2 regions of the uncultured Psychrobacillus sp. genome follow, and region 2 is predicted to be linked to the other one. Evidence: riboswitches for the same ligand, from Rfam matches in the RefSeq annotation. Region 2 holds a riboswitch; the other holds the start of a gene.
The links. Region 2 has a riboswitch for thiamine pyrophosphate ahead of Q0371_RS02605 (YkoF family thiamine/hydroxymethylpyrimidine-binding protein). Riboswitches for the same ligand answer to the same signal wherever they lie in the genome.
Positions count from the first base shown of each region.

Region 1: linked by a shared signal. The riboswitch ahead of thiT (energy-coupled thiamine transporter ThiT) and the one ahead of Q0371_RS02605 (YkoF family thiamine/hydroxymethylpyrimidine-binding protein) in region 2 are both predicted to bind thiamine pyrophosphate.

Region 1 is NZ_CALIED010000054.1:22,311-34,902, forward strand. It holds gene Q0371_RS10575 (metallophosphoesterase) at 1-568, shown strand, start outside; gene Q0371_RS10580 (YesK family protein) at 704-976, opposite strand; gene Q0371_RS10585 (hypothetical protein) at 1,050-1,547, opposite strand; gene Q0371_RS10590 (HAD family hydrolase) at 1,754-2,539, opposite strand; gene Q0371_RS10595 (DUF3298 and DUF4163 domain-containing protein) at 2,609-3,217, opposite strand; gene Q0371_RS10600 (AAA family ATPase) at 3,271-3,987, shown strand; gene Q0371_RS10605 (VanZ family protein) at 3,988-4,569, shown strand; gene Q0371_RS10610 (Fur-regulated basic protein FbpA) at 4,627-4,788, shown strand; gene Q0371_RS10615 (DEAD/DEAH box helicase) at 4,899-6,050, shown strand; gene Q0371_RS10620 (aminopeptidase) at 6,054-7,283, shown strand; gene Q0371_RS10625 (SGNH/GDSL hydrolase family protein) at 7,298-8,194, shown strand; gene Q0371_RS10635 (DUF4870 domain-containing protein) at 8,780-9,121, opposite strand; gene Q0371_RS10640 (ArgE/DapE family deacylase) at 9,158-10,222, opposite strand; TPP riboswitch at 10,323-10,416, shown strand; gene thiT (energy-coupled thiamine transporter ThiT) at 10,479-11,057, shown strand; gene map (type I methionyl aminopeptidase) at 11,109-11,858, shown strand; gene Q0371_RS10655 (tryptophan-rich sensory protein) at 11,879-12,592, opposite strand, start outside.
Region 2 is NZ_CALIED010000012.1:100-12,691, reverse strand. It holds gene Q0371_RS02640 (GNAT family N-acetyltransferase) at 1-31, opposite strand, end outside; gene Q0371_RS02635 (hypothetical protein) at 55-399, opposite strand; gene Q0371_RS02630 (hypothetical protein) at 506-985, opposite strand; gene Q0371_RS02625 (glycine betaine/L-proline ABC transporter ATP-binding protein) at 1,434-2,627, opposite strand; gene Q0371_RS02620 (ABC transporter permease subunit) at 2,624-3,484, opposite strand; gene Q0371_RS02615 (ABC transporter substrate-binding protein) at 3,548-4,543, opposite strand; gene Q0371_RS02610 (D-glycerate dehydrogenase) at 5,063-6,022, opposite strand; TPP riboswitch at 6,176-6,284, shown strand; gene Q0371_RS02605 (YkoF family thiamine/hydroxymethylpyrimidine-binding protein) at 6,360-6,950, shown strand; gene Q0371_RS02600 (ECF transporter S component) at 6,943-7,524, shown strand; gene Q0371_RS02595 (ABC transporter ATP-binding protein) at 7,517-8,881, shown strand; gene Q0371_RS02590 (energy-coupling factor transporter transmembrane component T) at 8,871-9,626, shown strand; gene Q0371_RS02585 (serine hydrolase) at 9,670-10,968, opposite strand; gene Q0371_RS02580 (hypothetical protein) at 10,978-11,283, opposite strand; gene Q0371_RS02575 (helix-turn-helix transcriptional regulator) at 11,286-11,507, opposite strand; gene Q0371_RS02570 (DUF1697 domain-containing protein) at 11,647-12,147, shown strand; gene Q0371_RS02565 (VOC family protein) at 12,253-12,592, shown strand, end outside.

The DNA of each region.
Region 1 (12,592 bases), on a different contig from region 2:
TATAATCTTACTACCTGGTGATCTCTTTGATGATGATATTCAACCATTTTTTGATCAGAGAATAGATCAGATATTATCTAAGCTTGATGCACCTTACGGAGTTTATGCATCGCTTGGCAATCATGATAGGCATGACGGTACCATGCAGGAACTAATAGATGCATTGGAGAACAGCGGAATCAATATACTTTACGATGATATAGTAGAGGTTCAAGGGAAATTTACGCTCATTGGTCGAAAAGACCGCATCGACAAGGACAGGTTACCTTTAGATTCACTGATGGATGATGTGAACCTTTCAAATCCAACTATTTTATTGGATCACCAGCCATATGAGCTTGATATTGCACAGCAGCAAGGCATTGACTTGATGGTGTCAGGTCATACGCATGGGGAACAAGTCTTCCCAGGCAATTTAATTACTAGTGCTATTTATGAAAATGATTGGGGACATCTGCAAAAGGAAACGATGCATTCTGTTGTGACATCCGGTTTTGGCTTTTGGGGTCCGCCGATTCGGATTGGTACACGCTCAGAGATAGTGATGATACAAATCGAGTTTGAATAAATGGTGCTGTTCCAAGCTGCAAAGTGACATTCCAAATAGAAGGGGCAATAAGTCTAGAGAGGCCATCGACGTAAACGATGGGTTAAGGCTTATTGCTCACCACACGAGAGAGGGAGGCGAATAAATTCTACTTTATTAATTTGAACTCCTTGAAATAAATCCAATGCCAGTACCTACCCATATTCCTATTAATATACTGATTGTAAATAAGCCGATTCCCATACCTTCCCAACCACCAACTCCAATTACGCTAAAAATAATTACCCCAATGCACATCATACTTAATACAGTAGAAGTAGAAAATAAAGATTTTCTTGAAACTTTACGAGATATTATGAACATACCAATTGCAAACACAATGCCGCAAAGCAATATAGGAGTCCATCCTTCTAACATCAAAGCATCCATTTAATTACCTCCTGTGAAGTTTTTCCGCAAAATACCTAAGATTTTTACTTGAAAAATTTCATCTTAACTTGATTTATTCATAGTTAACTTTAATGGGACCATATCGCGACCAGCCATTGTATCCGCTAAATTCGAACTTTAAAAATCCAATGGGTTCTACTTCATGTATCGTTAAAACAACTACTGCTTTTGATGGTTCCCTTGTATTATAATAAGCTAAACTCTCTTCCGCTTTTCCACCGTTATCAAAGTAGTAATGCAAATACAAGCTTGTATCACTTGATTTAATCTCTTTGCTGCTTCCAGTAATTTGGGCTGACTCTCCAGCTTTAAGACTTTTTATCGTCCCGACTTCTTCAAAGACTCCCAAAGTGGCACTATATGAAAAAATTAAATTAGAGAGATCTTGATTACTCAAATTATTAACCTCTATAGTAACTCCTTTATCATAATCTCTAAACTCTCCTTGGTTTTCCATTTCCCAAGTGTATAAAACATAATAAATAAATATTACAAATGCAACGATTGGCAATGTAAAAGTAAGTACTACAGCTCCAACTATCTTCTTCAAAATAATATCCTTCTCCCTTTAGAGGATATACTCTTTTTATGACCATAATTCTTATTTTAACATAAATATCCAATTCAAAGGTTTACCTGAAAATAAACGAGTGGAGTATTCTGAAATAATTTTCTATAGTAGCATTATATAAGCAAACTATTAAAAGGCAAGAGTGCTGATTTAACAGCATTCTTGCCTAATTTAAAATTATATAATTATTGTTCTAATATATTAAGTAGATCATGTAAACTTTTAATAGTATACGTAGGCTGAACTTCCTCCGATACCGGCTTAGCTTCTCGATTGATCCATACGGATTGAATACCCGCACGAGATGCTCCAAGGATATCGGTCATTAAATTGTCTCCAACCATTAATACTTCTTCCTTGCTAACTGAAACAAGCTCAAGGGCATGCTCAAAAATAGATGGATCTGGTTTTCCTTTTCCGAATGCCCCAGAGATTATAATATGATCAAAGTATGGTGAAATTTCTGGAGTAATTTCAAGCTTTGTGTTTTGCAGGCTTGGCGAGCCATTTGTCATTAGTAGTAGCGTATAGTTATTCTTTAATTTGTCTAGTACTTCAAATGTTTCTTCATATACAAAAGGATTTTCCTTGCGCATACGTGGAAAATAACTTGCTAGTTCCTTTCCAAGGGTCTCGTCCTCGACGCCAAGCTTTTGTAAGCCTTGTGTCCATGCATGTTGTTGATAGTCAGCGATTAGTAGCTTCATCTTTTGAAAATCTTCCCCTGGATCATCAAATGTGCCCCATAGTCCCTCAAAAGGATTAATACCAATCATTTGGGTGAATGGACGTGTTTCATATGAATCATATAACTGGCTTGCCGAGTCACGAACGGATTTTTCGAGCTCTTTGGAATTTACGCTAGCCTTTGCAGCAGCATAATCACAGGTTTTCTGAAAAGCCGTTTCTACGCTTTTCTTGTCCCATAGTAAGGTGTCGTCCAAATCAAAAAATACAGCTTTTTTCTTCATCTATGTACCCCCTCCACTAACTTACTTATTACTTTACCTCAGTAAAGGGAGATATGTCACTAGCGTTAGCTAAAATGTTAATAATGTATTGAGCGGGCCTTCTGTACGAATAATATCTTCTATTGATTTAATAGGAATCGGAAAGTAAGGAAATCCATATACATAAGGGGTAATCTCGTAGAGTTGAAAATAAATGACGATAGTATGATCGGCCAGATAGTAATCCTGGTCTGGTCTGATAGTAGTAAAATCCTCCAAAAGAGGAACCTCCCAAGCTTCTATTTTCATCGAAATAATTTGAGATAGCTTCTCTACATAATTACTATTTGGGTTAAACAAGTCCTTTAATGAATATTGCTTTCCAGTCATAACATCGAAGGTTAGGGACTTAGTAATAGTTAAACCATGAGCACCGCCTGTAAAGGAATAAACAGTAAGACTTAAGCTTAAAATATTACGCTCATTCGTTTTAATTTCATAAGTCCCGATCATCTCTTCTAAGAATTCATTATAAAAGCCTTGCTCAATAAGCATATTATTTAAAAGCGAAACAATATCTCCATTAATCTTTTTTTCTGTTAAAGAATGAGGTAAGTTAGTAATATGAGGAAAATTAACAGAAATGTTAGGTTTTGAATGGGTAATGTTTTTGTTTGTAACGGAAACTGGAAAATCCACTGTTCACAACCTTTCAAACATAATAGTAATTATATGAATGAAAGGAGTTTCGTATGTTTTTAAAAAAAGTAATGATGAGAACTGATGAAAACATACTAAGGGATGAATATCCTTTTACTATACCTACAATCCAAAATTTTAGGGAACTTGAATTGATCAATAACGTCACCTTCTTTGTAGGTGAAAATGGCACAGGAAAATCGACTCTATTAGAAGCAATTGCAGATCAATGTGAATTTAATACAGCTGGTGGAGGCAGAAATAATTACTATGAAGTGGATGCTGCCGAGAGTGCGTTAGGGAAGTATCTAAAGCTCTCTTGGATGCCAAAGGTGACCAATGGCTTCTTTTTACGAGCCGAGACATTCTATCAATTTGCATCCCACGTAACGGAAAGTGAAAGTATTGGATCCTATGGTGGGAAGTCACTTCATGAGCAATCACATGGTGAATCTTTTTTATCCTTATTTTTGCACCGTTTTAATGGGAGAGCTATTTATTTATTGGACGAACCTGAAGCAGCACTTTCTCCCCAAAGACAGCTTGCCTTTTTAAAGATAATGCATGACTTAATACAAGAAGAGGATTGCCAATTTATCATTGCTACGCATTCACCGATAATTTTAGGCTTTCCAGAAGCAACAATTCTTAGCTTTGATGACGGACATATTAAAGAAGTGGAATATGAACAAACAGCACATTATCAAACAACTAAATATTTTCTAGATCACCGGGAAAAATTTTTAAAAGAGTTATTGGAAGGTGATTAGATGCCAGTGATTATAGATTATTTAGATGAGATGCTTTATGCTATTATGATTTTTTTGCCGGTCCTGCTTATTTGGCGACTCATTCGATGGAAGAGACGCGGTTTTCATTTAAGGGAAGGGTTATACGAGCTTGGCGTGCTATTTCTTATTGCAGTATTAGTGGGATTGTTTTCGCAGACAATTGTTCCTAAGCCTGAAGAGGAGCAAGCATATGTGCATAGTATTAACTTAGAATTGTTTCGAGTAATAGAGGAAACTTGGAACGCTATTATTTACTTGGGATATTGGGAGCCCTTTTATATTAACTTCCTTGGGAATATAGCTCTGTTTATACCAATTGGTTTTCTATTTCCACTTCTATTTAGACGTATGGAAATTTTCCCCTTCCCAGTCCTAATCGGATTTCTTATCTCGCTTTTTATAGAAATCGTTCAGATTCCCCAACACAGGAGCAGCGACGTAGATGACCTTTGGTTAAATAGCTTAGGAGCATTAATAGGGTATATTCTTTATATAATTATTAGAAGGAAGTTTCCTGCTTTTTGTAGGGTGTTCAAAAAAAATCAACCTACGAGTTTATAAAAGTTCCGACATGGGTAAATATGAATCGGACAGTATAAAACAAGGAGACATCCAAGAATGATGATACAGAAGGATACACAAACAGAAAAAAGAAGAGATAATATTATAGAAGATTTAGTAAATAAAGGTGTTTTTAAAATTGATGGAAAACAATTATATGAACTGAATTTTTATCAATTAATGAAGCAATATATAAATGATGAGAAACAAACAAATTAGTGCCTATTAAAAGGCACTTTTTTTAATTGCTTTTATCTACTTATATGGCTAATGGTCGATAATAAAAATGTGGTACACTTGATTCAAACACAGATGAGGTGGAGAAAAACTTGACAGTTATAGAACAATTAAATGAAACATTACAAAAAAAATGGGCAGAGGCCGAATTTGCATTTGAAATGCCTATCCAAACCCAACTAATCCCACATATGCTTAACGGTTCAGATATAGTAGCAGAATCCCCGACGGGTACAGGGAAGACACTAGCTTACGTTCTTCCCTTACTACAAAAGGTAGATCCTTCTAAGAAACAGATACAAGCATTAGTTGTAGTCCCTTCACAAGAATTAGGGATGCAAATTGTAGAAGTATTTAGAGAATGGGCTTCAGGTACAGGCGTCTCTGTGGCTCAATTAATTGGCGGTGCGAATATTAACCGACAAATTGAAGGATTAAAGAAAAAACCCAATATAGTAGTTGGGACACCGGGTAGACTGCAAGAGCTTGTGAAAGTGAAAAAGCTGAAAATGCACGAAATTAATACAATCGTATTAGACGAAGGAGATCAGCTACTAAGCAGAGAGCATCGTACAACTGTAAAGGGATTAATAGATGCTACTGTTGAAAGACAGCTTGTTGTAACATCTGCCACTATTACGGAAGAAATAGAGCTAGTTGCAGAGCGTATGATGAAGGAGCCAGTTCGAATTCATGTGACTGCAGAGGAAGTACCAGCCAAGGGAGAAGTTATTCATAGCTTTGTTAAAACAGAGACTAGAGACAAAACAGAGCTTTTACGAAAGCTATCTCACTTACCAGGTATGAGAGGATTAGCATTTGTGAATAGCTTAGATCAGTTGCTTATGAAGGACTATAAGCTCTCCTACCGAGATGCACCTATCGTTTCCTTACATTCAGAGATGAAAAAAGAGGAACGTAAAAAAGCATTAGATGACTTTAAAAACGGAAAAGTGAATATCTTAATAGCAACAGATGTAGCTGCTAGAGGATTAGACATTTCTGGGCTAACACACGTTATTCACGTAGATGTTCCACACTCTATCGAACAATACCTACATCGTTCAGGACGAACAGGACGAGCAGGCAAAAATGGAGAAGTTTTAACTCTTTTATCTTATAACGATGAAAAAACCTATAAAAAATGGACAAAAGATATACCGGGTAAAGCTGTTCAAAAAATATGGTATCGTGGTGAATTAATAGAAGGTTCATCTAAAACGATCGATAAAAAGGGGAAGTAAGTGATGGGTTTCCAACAAAATCTTGAGGAATATGCTGAGTTAGTAGTTAAGGTTGGCTTGAACATTCAAAAGGGACAACCGCTTTTAATTAATACCACTACAGATACGATTGATTTTACCAGACTTATTGTTAAAAAGGCATATGAAGCAGGAGCAAAAAGGGTTGAGGTCAATTATACAGATGAAGTAAATGCTAGATTGTTTTATGATATGGCACCTGATGAAGCATTTCATGAAGTCCCAAAATGGGTGGTTGCACAAAGAGATGAATTGATTGAAAATAAAGGTGCCTTGTTATGGATTGATGCAGATAATCCAGATTTGCTAGAGGGAGTGGCGATAGATCGTATTTCGAACTATCAAAAGGCTTCAGGTAAGGCATTAGAAAATTATCGCAAGGCCGTAATGAATGATGTGATCACTTGGTCGATTGTAGCAATGCCTTCTAAAAAATGGGCAGCAAAGGTATTTCCTAACCTAGACGAAACAGAACAAATGGATGCATTATGGGAGCTTATTTTCAAAGTAGTGCGCATTGGAAAAGGAACTGCGGTTCAGCAATGGCAGGAGCATATTAACAATTTAGAGTCACGTGCAGCATTATTGAATGAGAAAAGATATAAAAAACTGCATTACAAGGCAGAAGGTACAGATATTGAAGTGGAATTGCCAAAAGAACACATCTGGCAATCTGGAGCTAGTAAAAACGCTCAAGCAGTGCCATTTATCGCTAATATGCCTACTGAGGAGGTTTACACTGCGCCACTCAAAACTGGTGTGAACGGTTTTGTAAGCAATACTAAGCCTTTTGTCTACCAAGGGAACGTGATTGATGGCTTCAAATTGACATTTAAAGATGGTGAGATTGTTAAGGTTCAGGCAGCTTCTGGTGAGAAGCTTCTGCAAGAGCTGATTCAAACGGATGAGGGCGCAAAATATTTAGGTGAAATCGCATTGGTACCACATGAATCGCCTATTTCAGCATCTAATGTATTGTTTTTCAACACTTTGTTTGATGAAAATGCCTCGAATCACTTTGCCATCGGAGAAGCATACCCGACATGTGTAGAGGGAGCTAGAGGTTTAACCGCAGAGGAATTAGAAAAAATGGGTATTAACACTTCTATCGTCCATGAAGACTTTATGATCGGAAGCGCAGGTATGGATATAACAGGCGAATTAGCAGATGGAACGAAGGAACCAATCTTTATTAAAGGTGCATGGGCATTTTAAGGAGCTGAACTTCAGTGAAAAGATGGATAAGTTTACTTATGATTCTTTTAATTTTATCTCCTGTGTATTCAGTAGAGGCAAAGTCGCCAGAGGTTTATATTCCTTTAGGTGATTCACTTGCCGCGGGTCAAACACCAAATATGGCAATTGATGCAGGATATACCGACTTAATTTCACAAGAGTTGAAGAGAGCCAATCTGCTTGGATTCTACTCTAAAGGACTAGCATTTCCAGGATATACAACTAGTGATGTCTTGAAAACCGTTCAGTCAACTGAAGCGAAGGAACTTCTGGCAAATGCCACACTTGTTACCATCTCTGCAGGGGCTAACGATTTGTTAAGGCTAGTTCAGGTTAAGCCTGCAAGTGGGATGGTCGCTTACTCGCAAGTTTCCGCCAATTTTGCACTAAATAATGTTAGAAAAAATATGCAAGAAATCATAAAAGAAGTTCAAGCTACTGCACCCAAGGCTAAAATATACGTGATGGGATACTATTTTGCATATCCTCATGTGCATGAGTCTCAAAAAGAAGGTGTCGGCAAAGAGTTAGATAAGCTACATACGATTCTACAAACTGTAGCAGAGCAAAATGGAGCAACTTATATCTCAGTGGAAGAGTCTTTCGATGGGAAAGAAAAAGAATTAGTACCAAGTGTTGGTGATGTTCATCCTACACTAGAAGGCTACCGTCAAATGGCTAACTCATTCTTTAGTAAGTACAACTCCCGTATGCTTGTGTATGAGCACGAATTGCCTAAGCCTAATCCGTTAACCTTTGAAGAGCTTATAGAAAATAGAAACCAAAGTAATAATGGTTCAACGCAAGCAAATGCACTGCCAATTAATCGCTATCTATCGTTTACAAACGGTAATTATATAGCTGTGGTCTTGCAACGTATTTTATCATAAATAACTTGCTCAAATTTAATATACTTAAAAGAAGCAATCAAATTAGCTGAGAACTTCAAGAGCCCCCAATTTTATGGTTCATAAAATTGGGGGCTCTTTTTGGGATGAATAGTAAAAGAGATTGGGACATAATTAGCCTCACTTTTGGGTGCTTGGAATAGTTTTGATATTTACTAAATATAGAGGGAAACACTAGTTGTTCATAGCGAAAGCGGCGACTCCTAGGGGACAAGCGCGTGGGAGAGACTACAGGCTAAGGCAACGTGCCCCCAGGAAAGCGTCCGCTGAAGCGGAGAACAACGATGATGAAGTAGCAAAAAAAGCCCTGAAAATTTACAAACAGTAAAACTTTCAGGGCTTTTGAACTTCTAAGGTGGGTTTTGTCCCCAGCCTCTTTAATTTCATCTATATAGCTTTAGCGTAAAAAGTTCAGCGCTTTACTGTTTTTTTTGATTTCAATACTTTACGAACAATTGGATATACTACTGGTGCCCATTTAATAGCTGACTTTACTAATCTGCCTACTTTCATAATCAATCCGCTCCTTGCTTTTCTATATTTATCTTATTCCCATTTTAGAAGCAATTAAACATCTTGACGTAATACCTTGATTCCCTGGATAATGTTCCAAATGAACAGAACTATATTAATCAACGTATATAAGCCCATAAAAATTAATGCTGTAGTCATGCTAGACCACATGTTTGTTGTGTCGCCTGAATAACTAAGTGGGGAAAAATTTGCAAATACTGCTAACATAAGAAACACAAAGAAAATAGTAGGAATAATATGTGAAATTAAAGACCTTTTTGCATGGTATTTTACCCCTTTATCTGTCGTAAGGAAGTAAACAATTATTGGAAGAATAAAGGGAGCAAATAAAATAGAAAAATAGGTTGATGCACTTAAAATTTTATTGGTATCCATACATGGTCTCCTCACATATTCTCGCTACTTTTTTAATTAGTCTAAGACAAACTTAACAAGTATGTCTTTATATTCCTCAACGGATGAAATAGAAACCGATTCCTGATCCCCGTGCCAATCAGAGCCGCTTGGCCCGAACTCTATGGCTACCGCACCCTTCGCTGCATAATAACGAGTATCTGCAGCACCATGCTGTCCGAATAGGGTAGTTGGGGTTTGTCTGATAGCGTTACAAGTAGCTAAAAGCTTCTGGATATACTTATCATCTTCTTTATTAGTGATAGCTGGAGTATGACCTTGGAAATGTATTTCACTGCCAGGGTATTTCTCTAAAAGGCTTCTTAACTCTTTGGAGATTTCCTCGACGTCTTGTCCAGGAACAAACCTTAAAGAATAACTTATGATACATTCGTCTGGTACCATATTATATCGGTCTCCTCCTTCTATTTTTGCCAAATTTAGAGAAGGATATTCATAATATTCATTACTAGCCTGCATGAACGAGCATTTTCTTAAGTCTTGGTCAAATAACATGGCTTTTTCAATTGCATTTACTCCTTCCCACGGACGGCTGCCATGAGCAGATTTACCTTTTAGGTGAACATCCCATTGTAAAATACCCTTTGCTTGGAGTCCGATGTTAACATGAGTTGGCTCACCGCAAATAACAAAATCACCATGATAACCTTGTTCAACCAAGTGCTTGGATGTTTTTCCTCCTGTTTCTTCATCGGTAGCTATGTGTAGCTGTACTTTTTTGGTAAGTAACTCTTGTTTTTCTGATAGAACCGCAAAAGCTTCCATCATTGCAGCAACACCAGCCTTCATATCAGCTGAGCCACGCCCATATAGTCGGTCTTCTACAATTTTCGGTTCAAATTGCTCTGGGTTTCCTGGAACTACGTCAATATGACCGTTCCAGATTATAGTTTCCTCACCTGTTCCAATTTCAGCTACAAGCATTTGTTTGTTGTTTAGCTCATACGTTTTTGTTTTAACGCCTCTTTTTTCTAGCCAATTTTTACAGTATTGCAGTGCTTCATTTGCACCTTCCAAATTATCACTCTTTATTTTAATTAGATCTGTTAGTAAATTAATCAATTATTACACCCCTAATAATAAATTTGTATTATTATATAATACCAATCGGGGTTGCATTCTAAACACCTATCGGATACAATGAACTCAAATAAAATAAATTCGAAACCACAAGGGGCGTCGCTACAAAGCGGCTGAGATAGTACCCTTAGAACCTGTAAGTTCATACTTGCGTAGGGATGTGGATGGAAACTGGCAATCGCGCGATGTCTGGCTCTGTCCCTTCGGCGTTTTTTTGTGGTCAAAAAAGGGGATTACAATGAGAAATCAACGTGTTGTGTTACTCGTGGAGATTGCTATTTTTGCAGCATTAGGCTATGTATTAGATTTAATTGGTTTTGGTATGCCACAGGGAGGCAGTGTTACATTTGTTCTCGTTCCAATCATATTAATTGCCTTTCGTCGAGGTATAGTGGCAGGCGTAGTGACCGGCTTTTTAATAGGGCTGTTGCAGGTTGTGACAGGACGCTTTTATCCAGCACCCTTATCATTTGAAATAGTAATTATGCAAGTAGGTATTGATTATTTTATAGCATTTATGGTTGCAGGGCTTGCAGGATTATTAAGACCAGCATATATTAAAGCATATGAACATCAAAATAAGATGAAAATGACAATAGCGGTTGTGCTAGGTGCTTTAATTGCTTCATTTTTACGTTATTTAGCCCACGTATTATCGGGGATATTATTCTTTGGGGAATTTGCTGAGGGCCAAAATGTTATCGTATATTCATTAGTTTATAATTCTACTTATATGATACCTGTATTTCTATTTGCAGCTTTTATCTGTTCGATCCTATTCGTAAAAGCCCCGCGCCTATTACTCCCGAAGTCATAAGATATATGATATGATATTCATACATCTAAGTGAAGAAGGGATCTTGTAAAGATGATAGTAAAGACAAATGAAGAATTAGAAATGTTAAAAAAAATTGGTCACATTGTAGCTGAGGTAAGAGATGCAATGAAGGCAGCAACAAAACCAGGCGTGACTACTAAAGAACTTGATGAAATTGGCGGTAAATTATTTAAAGATAAAGGCGCTGTTTCCGGCCCAATGGGAGAGTACGATTTCCCGGGGTATACTTGTATAAGTGTAAATGAAGAGGTTGCACATGGAATTCCAGGCTCTCGAGTGATTAAAGAGGGAGACCTTGTTAATATTGATGTTTCCGGTTCATATGAAGGTTTCTTCGCAGATACTGGTATCTCGTTTGTAGTAGGAGATGGCTACGAGGATAAGGAAAAACTTTGTCGGGTAGCAGAAAGTGCATTTAATCGTGCTATGACTAAAGTAAAAGCAGGTTCTCGTCTTAACCAAATAGGTAAGGCAGTGGAAAGAGAAGCAAAAGAAAACGGTTTACATGTCATCATGAATCTTACTGGTCACGGTATTGGGAAGTCCTTGCATGAAGCACCTCAGCATGTGTTGAATTATTATGATGCATGGGAGTCAACAATCTTAAAAGAAGGAATGGTTCTAGCAGTGGAGCCTTTCATTTCCGAAAAGGCAGAACATATCGTTGAATCAGGTGATGGCTGGACATTTGTTACTCCAGATAAATCCTTAGTTGCTCAAATCGAGCATACGGTAATCGTTACAAAAGACCAACCAATTATTTTAACTAAAATAGATTAAATAAAAAACGCTAACGAAATTTAATTTTTCGTTGGCGTTTTTTTTATAAATAGTATTCCAACCACTAAGACTGTGCTTAGGAAGAGGGAGGCTGCAGATATTAATAATTCGTTTACATTATGACGTACAGCGATTCCAATGAAAGCCCATATAAAGACTAGAACGATTGCTCGGTCATCATAATGATATCTAAAGTGTAAGGCAATTGCAGTAGCTAACGTTAGGAATATAACGACCCATAAAGAAGTAGTTATTCCAAAGCCGCTAAACTCATAATATGTTAAAACATAATCAAGATTTGCTATAGTGGCTACAAAAATCCATCCTAGGTAAATGGAAATAGGTATTCTTCTTTTCCAATTGGATTCACTACTTGAGTAAGTTAAATATAAAAGGAATAAGGACCAAAGCAGCGCTAGTATTGTAATTAAAGCGTAGCTAAAATGCTCATAATGCCATAGTAGAATCCAAGAAATATTAAATAGGCACGTTGCTAGAAATAATACTACTCTTTGTAAGGGAATCTTATGTTCAATTCTATATTCTCTTATAATATTCCATATCCAAAATGCTAATAGTATATAAATAACAATCCAGATGGAAAATACATAACCAGCAGGTGTAAAGAGGGCTGGAATTCTAGCAGAGATTTCCCCAGTCGTTTGACCATTAATAGGTAACGTATTAGCAAGTATATTTACAAGGATTGTTGCGAGATAACCGCAAATCAAAAG
Region 2 (12,592 bases):
ACGGAATAATTTTGATCTTATGGTGTAGCATATATTACCTCCTTAAACATAAAATTATTCTTCACAAAAATTATCTATATTTGAGTGGATGTAGTATCCAGCCATGGTGACTTTTCCATTGCTAAACAAATTGAAAGATTTTGTCTCACCTTCATTATTTTCGAGTGTAGAGAGATGATCAAAATCATCAAACTCCATCTCTTGTGAACCTTCCCTCTTTGATTTGTTGATTTCCCTAATCACTTTTTTAATGGTTTTTTCGTTATCAATTTCAATTATTTCACCATCTATACATTCAATTGTGAGTTTAATCATCTCACCATTTAATAAGGGTTCATTGAATTGACTACAGGAGCATAAGAACAATATACATAGGCAATAGAGTGACATTCTCTTCATTTTTTCATCTCCTAAAGACTTAAAATGACTTCTAAATAAGTTATAGTGTCCCATAAACACCCAAATTCAGACCTTAAACATGAAATGCGCCCTGTTTCTAGTACCACTATTGGATCCATTCCATCACAAACAATTTTTGTTCTTTCGCATTTGAAATAGCCAGTATATAACTATTATCCTCTTCCAATTTATAAAAATATTTATCCTCTTCTTCAAAAGTCACAGGATTCTCTTGAAATAACATATTAAACTGCTGTGTATCCTTATTAATATTAGCCACATCTTTTTGAAATTTTTTAAGGAGTCCAGATACAGTGTCAAAGGAATCTTCATTAATTGAAATCCAACCATCTTTGTCCTCTAATTTCTTTTCAATAGATTTATAATGAAGTACATGAAATACTTCTCCCTCGCTAGGAAATCCATTTCTTGTATGAAAGACTGTTTCTATCTTGATTGGCCTTGGGATTCCTATCTCCCAATTCAACTTCCATTCGGTATATTGGGAAATATAATTCCAATTCACTGTTATTAAAACTATTATTAATAAAGGAACTGGAATCCAAATAAGTAATTTCTTTTTCACCTAAACTCTCCTTTAATATGAATGATAATTCTATTGTATTCACCAAAATATATAGTCATTTTCTTAATTATCTCGAGTTAAACCCCATACTCCATGAACAAAAGCTAAACAGCCCAGTTAAAAAGAAGGATAACAGAATAACCTCTATTGAAACTACATTTTCACTACTAAATACTAGCCAAGCAAATATGCCAAAGTAGAAGGCAATGAAAGCCAATATTGTTCTGATGTAGTTCCTTACTATTTTTTTCAGGCTTTTATTCATGGATAACTCTCCTTCTGACCAATTCTCAAACAACACTATGTTTACATGTTAAATTTTAACATAATTAACCAAATACTATTCCATTTATTACACATGTTGTTTTCATTTTTCATCTTTAAATGGCCAATATAAAAAGCCCAAAGACATGTAATTGTCTTTGGGCTTCCTTGATATTTATATTTCTTACGTTTCTTCGATCGGATCACTTATTAAACTTGCCAATACATGTACTCGTAAAATAATTCCTTTCATTGTACCTTCCTCGTCTGTAACAACGAGGGGATACTTGGAATCAAGTACCTGTTGTATTAAATCTTGTACATATTCTTCTGGATGTACAGTCTTTACTTCCTTCGACATTGCTTCTTGCAAGGTTTTCTTTTGTTTCATCCCTTCAATAGCCTGGTCGATGGTAATAATACCTTGTAGCTGTCGCTTTCTGTCAACTACAAACGCACTCGAGTTACCATTCTCTCTCATTACCTGGATTGCAACATTTAGTCCATCCTTTAAGGATACTAATCCATTTGGCTTAGACATGATATGCTCAGCTTGAAGAATTTTAGTACGATCGATATCGCGTATGAATTCGGAAATATAGCTGCTAGCCGGATTTTCTAGAATTTCTTCTGGCGTACCAATTTGCTCTACTTTCCCGTTTTTCATAACAGCCACACGGTCACCAATTTTAAATGCTTCGTTGACGTCATGTGTAATAAAAATAATTGTTTTTTGCAGACGATTTTGGATATCTAAAAGCTCTAGCTGCATTTCTCTACGGATTAGTGGGTCAAGTGCACTGAAGGGCTCGTCCATTAATAGGATGTCTGGATCGTTCGCAAGGGCTCTTGCGATGCCTACTCGCTGACGCATACCGCCAGAAAGCTCATCTGGATATTGGTTTTCATATCCTTTAAGACCGACCGTCTCTAAATGCTTCTGAGCAATTTCCTGACGCTCCTTCTTGGACATACCTCTAATTTCTAATCCATACTCTATATTTTCTAATACTGTACGATGACTAAACAGTCCAAAGTGTTGAAATACCATTGCTATTTTCTTTTGACGATAGAATTTTAACTGTGTCTTATTGTAATCGACCACATTTTCCCCATCGACATAAATAGCACCTGAGGTAGGTCTATTCAATAAATTCAAGCAACGGATTAGGGTAGATTTGCCACTTCCAGAAAGCCCCATGATGACGAAGGTCTCTCCTTCCATGATTTCCATAGAAGCATTGTACACTCCAACAGTATGCCCTGTCTTAGCTAATATCTCTTCCTTTGGTACACTCTTCTCTACCATTGGGATAATTTTTTTAGGGCGTGGTCCAAATATTTTGGAGACATTTTCTAATCTTAATTTTACTGTCATGCTACATCCCTCCTATGTTTCTGAAGGCGATTTGCAATTCCTCCGGTAACTCGGTCGATGATGATCGCTAGAAAGACGATACTAATTCCGGCTTCAAAACCAAGGGATATGTCAATTCGGTTAATCGCAAAGAGTACTCGCTCTCCAAGTCCCTGTGCCCCAACCATAGAACCAACAACAGCCATTGCAAGAGCCATCATCGTTGTTTGATTGATACCAGCCATAATTGTAGGTAAGGCTTGTGGTAGTTGAACTTTCATGAGCATTTGAGAGGAAGAGGAACCAAATGATTGTGCAGACTCTACAATTTCTTTATCTACACTTCGGATCCCTAATTCTGTTAAACGGATTACTGGTGGTAAAGCATAAATGATTGTCGCAATAACTGCTGGTACATTTCCTAGTGGAAAGAAGAAAATTACTGGTATTAAGTAGACAAAGCTCGGCATTGTCTGCATTGCGTCTAATATTGGGCGCATGATTCTGGACATGGACTTACTAAAAGCCATTCCAACGCCTAGCGGAATGCCTATTACAAGAGACAAAATTACGGAGATTAGAACGATGGAAATCGTGGTCATCGTTTCCGGCCACAAATCAAAGGAGCCTATTAAAAAGATAAATGCCCCATAAAGCAATCCTCCATAAATATTATTAAAATACCACCCTATTAAAAAGATGATAACAATAAATAACCACCAAGGTATTGCTAATAGACCTGCCTCTAAGCCTTTAATCATAGAGGAAGAAATAATAAAGATAAAATCAAAGAATGCATCAAAGTTCGCGGCTAAAAAATCCACGAATTTTTCTACTACATCCCCGATTGGAAAACGTACATCTGGAAATTCTGTCATATAGTAGGACTGCAAAACATACAGTCGCAGGTCACCTCTCTTTTAGTTAGATTGAGTTATGAATTATTTTAAAGAAGCTTTAACTTTTTCTGCCACTTCTTCTGACACCCAAGCTGTCCAAATATCTTCATACTCTTTCATCCACCAAATAGCGGCTTCATCTGCTTCCACATCATTTTCTTGCATGTAATCTAAAGCACTTTCTGTTAAATCATTGCTAGTTTCATAGTTACTTAAAAAGTCTACTACTTCCTTAGCTTGTGTTGGTAAATCTTTATGAACAGCAACTACTACATCATTCGGAGGAAATTCAGTTCCCTTCGAATCATTCCATGTTGCTTCATCGTATGGTGCGTCTTCTAATAGAGTTAAATCGTAGCTTGCTGTTACCCACGTTGGTGACCAATAATAACCTACCCACGGCTCGCCTTTTTTATATGCGCCAGCTAAATCTGCAACAATGGCAGAATCAGAGCCAGGTGCTAGATAGTTATATTGTTCGTCAAGGCCATATGTTTCAAGTTTCGTCCCCAAATACTCACTTACTACCCAACTGGATGGAGCACCGACCACTCGGCCTTTACTGCTATCTTCGGGATCTTGGAAAATTTCTGGATACTTCTCTAAGTCTTGAACTGTTTTTAAATCTGGAGCGATTGGTTCAATACCTCGTTCTGGATCTCCTTCTATCACGTAAGTTGGAACATATAATCCTTGCGCGTTGTCAGCGAAATTAGTAGCTACCTTTATGATATCTCCACTTTCAATTGCTTTTTCATAGACATCTTTAATGTTATCGGTCCATACTTCCATATAGACATTTATGTCGCCCTTTTCAAGTGACTGCATGGTTGCCGCCGTTGTTCCACTTGTTACTTCGGTTTCATAACCATAACCTTCTTCGACGATTGTTTGAGCTATGCTATTGTGTAGGCGAATACTATCCCACCCCGCATCAGCAAACTTAATCACCTCAATATTGTCCTTGCTTGTCTCACTGCCACAGGCTGCAAGTACTAAAAGCATACAAAGTGAAAAAAATAACATAATCTTTTTCATTAGTTTGACTACCTCTTTTCATTCAGTTTTTAAATTAGACGTTCGATCGCTCCTCCTTCAAAATCTATAAATAATTGCTAAAATCCTAAACAATTAAACTTCCCTGAATTTGGAAATTAAAGGACGTCTAATTTATAACTACTAATATTACTAAAAAAATTTGTATATTGCAAATTCACTTAATAAATGATTGTTATTATTCTATCTTTATCTGAATATTTTGTATCATATTTCTAGTTATTTATCATTAAGTAAATAGTAAACCCTAGACAATCTATTCATATAAATAACGAGGTAATTATTAATTATTTATGATAATTTTTTTTTTGTTCGAGGGGGGCTTTGTCTAGGAGAAAGTAAGCAGATAAATAGAGGAGATTTTGAATTTATCACCATTCGGGGGGTTTAACTCCATTCGTAGTGATTTATACGCTCATTAAGGTTTTAGCACTGTTTATGGGATTTTATTATAAAACTAAAAAAAACCATGAACGCTATGTTCATGGCATCTCTTACACTTTAAACCACTCTGTTTTCTGGCACCCGTTCCTCTAATGCATCTTCAATGGCCGTAGCATTGATCTGCATCATAGCAAGTCTTGTATAAATACTGGCACTACCGATATGGGGTAGGACAGTCACGTTAGGTAAGGTTAAAAGTGGATGATCTAATGGGACTGGCTCCGTTTCAAAAACGTCTAGACCCGCAGCCCAAATGCTTTTGTTGACTAGGGCATCATAAAGCGCCTGCTCATCAACTATTCCTCCTCGTGCCACATTAATAAGAGCTGAGGTTTCCTTCATCATTTCCAGTTCTTTTTTCCCAATTAAGCCTCTAGTTTCTGGAGTGAGAGGAGTCAATATTACAACAAAATCTGACTCCTTTAGTAGTGTCTCAAGCTCCACATATGTAAAGTTATACTGTTGCTCAGATTCTAATTTTCTTGTTCGATTATGGTATAAGACCTTCATATCAAACCCTTTTGCCCGGCGTGCGACTGCTTCACCGATTCTCCCCATGCCTATAATTCCTAAGGTTGACCCATAAACGTCCATGCCGGTTAGTTGCATCGGTGTCCAAGACTTCCATTTCCCTGCACGAATATCCTGCTCCGCTTCTGTAATACGACGAGCAGTTGCTAGTAATAAGGCAAATGTTAAATCAGCTGTAGTTTCCGTTAACACACCTGGTGTATTGGTTACAATAATCCCTTTTTCTTTTGCAGCCTCGATATCAATGTTATTATAGCCGACCGCAAGATTAGATATAATTCTTAGATTTGGTAGGCTTTCTATCAGTTCCCGGTCCACTTTATCCGAGAGAACGGTCCACAAAGCATTACAATCCTTTGCCTCTTTTTTGATATCCTCGTACTTCATTGGAATTTCATCGCTATGCCACATAATGACTTCAAATTTTTCTCTTAGTGGTTGTACAATCTCTTCTGGTAACTTTCTAGTAATAAATATTTTATACATCCAATTCCCCCTAATGATTTTCTGATAATTTAAGCATCGCTGATTTGAGAAAAGAATTCAACTGTATTTACAATAATATTTTTATACGCTATACTGTGGTCACATAAAAAAACAGATTGTGTAAATCTTACATAATTGGAAAACTACATACCGTTTCTGCACTAGGGGTGCCCACTTTGGCTGTGATGAGAGCTTTTTAAGCTCCGATCCCTTATTACTCGATCAGGATAATACCTGCGTGAGGAAGTGCGGTGACTTTCCTTTTTTTCATAAGGTTAGTGGCTGCATCTTCACGGATGTAGCTTTTTTTTATGAAAAATTTTAAGGAGGGTTTTGAATGGAATGTGGTTTAAGTCCGATTGTAGGGTTTCGTTTCTCCCTACATCCAATGAGCAATGAGTTTATCAGTATTATTAAGGGGGCGTTACAGGATACAGACACATCCAATGTGTGGATGCATACGGATGACGTATCGACTGTGATCAGGGGAAAACAAGCTCATGTATTTAATGTGGCAAAATCAATAGCTTTAAATGCAGCAAAAACTGGGGTACACGTGGCTCTATCAGGAACATTTTCAGCGGGCTGTCCAGGTGACACAGCAGCTGACGTTTATTTAGAAAGAGGGGATGAAGTTGCTAATATGGATGCAACTAAACAATATGTGTCCTCTCAATTCGCCTTATATCCAATGAACAATCCAAACTATATGGATGTTATCTACAAAGAGATTCAGCATGCGAAAGACGCTGGTGTATTCAATGAGTCCATGCATTATGCAAGCGGTATCCATGGAGATATCCATGATGTATTTGCCTTCTACGAAGCTACCTTTAGCAGAGCCAGATCAGAGGAGCACAAGCATTTAGTAATGACTTTATCGATGAGCATTAACAGTCCTTCTCATGGAGATAATCTTCATGCTTAAATCATGGAAGCTAAAAGAGATTATTTTAATGTCTATCTTTGCGGTAGTATTTGGGATTGTGTATTTACTATTCCTTCACGTAGGAAATATTTGGTCAGGGTTTATTGGCCCAATCGCATATGAATGGATTTTTGGAGTATGGTTTATCGTTTCTATCATCTGTATGTATATCATTCGCAAACCAGGAGCTGCTGTAATCTCTGAAACTATTGCAGCCGCAATAGAGGTGCTTTTAGGTAATGCTGTTGGACCACGACTTATCCTTTCGGGTGTCATTCAAGGATTGGGTGCAGAGGCAGTATTCGCAGCTACCAGCTATAAACGATTTGACCTTTGGGTATTAATGCTTGCTGGTGCAGGGTCTGCAGTTTTTAGCTTTGTGTATGGTTATTTTTTAGGTGGATTTACAGTTTATACTACTGGGTACGTCCTTTTTATGCTTGTCGTTCGTATTTTTAGCGGGACACTGATTGCTGGTGTAGGCGGCAAAGTCATAGCTGATGGCTTGCTTGCAACGGGTTCATTAAGAGGATATTCTATTTCACGCTCTAAAAAAGGTGACGCACGTGTCTAATGTGATCCGTCTCGAAAATGTTTCTTTTTCATTTCCTGATGAAGAGATTCCTATATTATCAAATTTTTCGATGTCTATTGAACAAGGAGAGCGTGTTGTGATTACCGGTCCAAGTGGCTGTGGGAAAAGTACATTGCTATATTTGTGTAACCGCCTCTACCCTGACAATTGCGATGGAATAGTTTCCGGGAAAATAGAGCTTTTTGGGAAGGACAGCGATTCTTATCGACCAGGCGAGGTCAATCATCGTATCGCTACCGTCTTTCAGGATCCGGATGCGCAGTTTTGTATGCCAACCGTTGAGGAGGAGCTTGCCTTTACTTTAGAGAATTTACTAGTGGCGCGAGAGGACATGGATTCAAGAATTTCAGAAGTATTGGAGGCAACCAGGTTAACCGCTTATCGACATTCCATCATTCAGTCACTTTCTGGAGGAATGAAACAAAGAGTAGCCACGGCTTGTGCGCTCATTATGAAGCCAGAGGTTTTATTGTTAGATGAGCCGATTACGCACTTAGATCCTTATACTGCAAAACAATATATTGAATGGTTGGATACACTGCAGCAAAGCTCTGGATTAACGATATTAGCAATTGAACACAAGCTAGACCTTTGGGAAGATTTCTTTCATCGTCGAATTAGATTAAAAGAAGACAGAAATTCGCTTATAGACGATGTTAAACGGGATAATAGGGTCCAACAGGAACTATCCCTACAAGTAGAAGGAGTTAGCACCCATAGTTTTCTTCAACCAAGCTCGTTTTCTTTACACAAAGGAGAGGTTGCAGTACTAGCGGGACCAAACGGCAGTGGAAAATCTACATTATTAAAGGCTCTTTCAGGTGTTCTGCCAGCTGAAGGCAACGTCCTGCCAAGCTTGTTAGGCTATGTACCACAGTCACCAGAATTTTTGTTTGTTACAGGAAGAGTAAAAGAGGAGGTCTCTTTTGGCGGAGGATCAAACACAGAAGAATTGCTGGAACGACTTGATTTATCTAGGATCTCAGAGGCCCATCCATTTTCTATCAGCCATGGACAAAAACGTCGCCTAGCTATAGCCGTTATGCTTTGCCAGAACCGGGAAGTGATTTTGATGGATGAACCAACTTCTGGTCAGGACTCTGCTAATCTGACAGAACTTTTAAAAGTCGTAGATGAGCGTTCTAGGGCAGGTACTACTTTTCTAATCGTTACCCACGATATGGAATTTGCGTATAAGGTAGCTGATTCCATCTTATTGATGAGGAACGGAGGAGTGACAGGGAAATATAGTGCGACCAGCTTCTGGGATAAGAAAGATTTAATGCTAGAACATCAATTACTTCCTCCTAAGCGAGGTCCTGTCTATGCGTGCTAGCCTTCATAGGATGAATCCGTCCGTTAAGTTTGTGATCGTAATGATTTGCATGCTTTCACTAGCATTCTTTTTCGATCCATGGACACCACTAGTTTTTTGGTTCAGCATTATGGTGATGCAAATATTCTTAAGCAATATATCCTGGAAAAACTGGTCCTTGCTGATGCTTCCTTTCGTAATCGCAGCTTTTGGTTACCTTTGGACCACTCTTCTATTTGCAGAGAGCGGGACTGGAACTGTTCTTTGGTCCATCCGTTCTGTCGATATAACGGAAAGCCAATTGAACCATGCCTTATCCTTAAGCTTTCGGGTGTTGGCCTTTTCTAGTCTAAGCCTATTATTTGCTCTAACAACCGACCCAATTATATTTATACGGAGTCTAATGCAGCAGTTGAAGCTGTCTCCTAAAATTGCTTATGGTATTATGGTTGGTTATCAATTTTTACCGCTTTTAAAGGACGAGTTTATACAAGTTCAACAAGTACAGAAACTGAGAGGACTAAGCGACGACTCCAATGTTTTTAAAAGACTGATTGGTTTACGTCGCGTATTGATTCCTATGCTTTCTGGGGCTGTTCGTAAGGCTGAAAGAGTGGCGTTCGCAATGGAAGCAAGAGGCTTTACGGGAGAACCTAGAAAAGTCTTTTATCATGAAGTGCCTATTGAAAAGAAGGATTTTATACTAGCGTTCTTGTTTATTTGTGTTTTACTAATTAGTTGTAGCACTAGTATGTGGCTACCATAAAGAAAAAGAGTGTCTCCAGACCTGGATGACACTCTTCTTTCATTTATGGCAACTCGCTTTCTACTAACTCTATATAGTCCTGGTCATCTATTAATTTAAATAGGAAGTGATCTATACTTTTTTGCAGAGAAAGGCTTTGTAACAACGATAAATCATCTAGCATGATTACCATCTCCATCCGCTCCCCTTGCTTTGTCTCAACATAAATAACTTGATTTAAAACAAAGGCTGTCGAACCTCCCTTGGCACCGATATGATCAAACTTTTCCTGATTACTTTCATAGGCGAGAGGCCACTCCAATATGTCTCTTAAAGTACTAGTGACATTTGATGAAAACTCATTGTTCGATATACGAGAAACAATTTCTCCGTAGGCCTCTGCAGAAGCTCCAGTCAACCGATCTGACCATATGCGTTGAATGTCCATAGAAATATCAGAAACATCCGTTACTGCGAATTGTTTAGATTTTAACAGTTGACTGACTTCTTTAGCTAATGAACGATATTCTTCCATGGACATATTATTCAATCTATTTATTAATGCCTTTTTGCTTAGATTTTCCTTTTCCTTAAGGTAACTGGATATAGCTAAAGCGCCTACAATCGGATAGATTTCTTCATGATTCTCAATATCCAACACTTCCAGCCTATTGTTAATTGCGTCTAGCCCGAGCAGTTCCATGAGATATTCCGTGTTAGCGTTCGAGCTGAACTTAATCATTCCTTTTGCCACTTCCTGTAGCGTTGGTTTTTCTGTTTCTAAGCTATCTAACCAGGCTTCATGGGCTTCCCCATCGGTGTTTGGAATATAATAAACATCTAAATCCTCTAAGCCTATTCTAGTTGTAGGATTAATCTTTCCCTCTTCTACTTGGAAGGCATATTCCATCGCAACCACAATTTTTACGACACTTGCGAGAGGACGATTCTCCTCCACATTGTAACTAACAAGGACATTACCATCCTTTGAAAAATACAGAGATGAAGTATCGGGATATTCTATAAGATGCTCTAAAACAGTATTAGACTCAGGACTTCCCAAAATATCGTTTAATAGCCAATATAGTACCCCCCCTATAACAACAAAAAGGGAAGCATATATGATTAACCTTTTTTTCGTATAGGTTTTTTTGTCCAAGAAAATTCCAAGGATAATAAGTAGGAGGATTCCTATCCATATATTAAAACCAAAAAATAAATGTGCTAGGATAACCGTCAACAATACTACCATATTTATAATAATGGATGAAATTTCCCATTTACCTATGTTTTTTACATCCTTTAGAGGAAGTAGGGTGAAGAACGCATAGATTCCAATACCAATCCACATATAAATGCTCATCGTATCCTCCTAATACTTTCTTTTTAAAACGATTATGTTAATAGCGTGCCAAATCATTAATCCCGTCAATAGAAACCATATTGCTAGCTTGTATGATTCGTAGCCTATTTCACTTATATATGAGTCATATAGCTCAATCACGAACCATCCAAAGGGGGCAAACGGAAATATGATGCTGTAGGATTTGTGAGCGATTGCGTTGCCCCTTTCATCCTTTCCTTCACTACTCCATTCAAATTTGAAGCTTATATAGCAAGCAATAAAAAAGATAATTACATAAACAAGCCTTAATATAGCAAATACAACCTCCGTCACTTCTACTCCCCCTCTTTCTTATATTGAAATACATCCGTTAAATCCACTTCAAATAGCAATGCAATGTCAAAGGCTAGCTTTAACGATGGATTGTACTTGTTCTTCTCAAGCGAAATGATTGTTTGCCGACTTACTCCCAATAAATCCGCCACTTCTTTTTGGGAAAGACCCTTTTCTGCTCTTAACACTAAAATCCTATTGGTTATATGTCTCTTACCTTCCATGTTCTGTCACCTCACACAAATTGTAATATATTTTTTACTTAAAGTAAACTATTTTTTACATTTTGTTAGAATTATATTACATATTCCACTATTCAGAAAAGAAATGTATGATTAATGTAAAAATAGTGGAGGTCATAACATGTCGTCAGTAGCTCTATTAAGAGGGATCAACTTAGGAAAGCTCAACAAAGTAGATATGAAATCGCTAAAGCTTCTTTTTGAAGAGTTAGGCTTTCAAAATGTGCGTACGTATATTCAAACGGGAAATGTTATTTTTGATGGTGGAGGTTGTAGCGAGGAAAAACTGGAAGAAGCATTAAGGAATACCTATGGTTTCGAAATACCTGTTGTAGTGAGCCCCAAAGCAGAACTGGAGGAAATAAGTAAAAATCCAGTTTTCTTAAATGACCAAACCTTCGTCATGTTTCTGCGAAAAGAAATTACAAACGATGAGCTTTCTATTTTAAAGGGAATTGTAGAGGATGATTTTACTGTCCTACATAATCGAAACTTGATCATCCACCATACTAAAAATTATCATCAAACTAAATATACAAACAACTTTTTTGAAAAGAAGCTTCAAATGGTATCTACAGCTAGAAATAAAAATACGGTAAATAAAATATTGGAGCGAATGTAACCTTTTTAACATAAGAATTACTTATGCCTTTTCATGATTTATATAAATTTTTATTATCAAAAAATTCACATTATAATTAAGTTAATTCATAAGGGGGTATGGACCATGTCATTTACATTTAAAAGAATTGATCACATTCAATTAGCTGCTCCAAAGGGCTGTGAGGAAGAGGCACGCAGCTTCTTCACGGGAATATTAAGATTAAAAGAAATAGAAAAACCACCACTTCTAAAAAAGAAGGGTGGCGTATGGTTCGAGCTGGGAAGCTATCAAATTCATATCGGAGTTGAAGAGCCTTTCTCTCCAGCAAAGAAGGCACATCCGGCTTTTGAAGTTGAAGACCTTGAAGCGCTAAAAATGCATTTAACCGATCAACAGGTAAGCTTTAAAGTAGATACAGAACTACCAGGGGCTAATCGCATATATATTAACGATCCATTTGGTA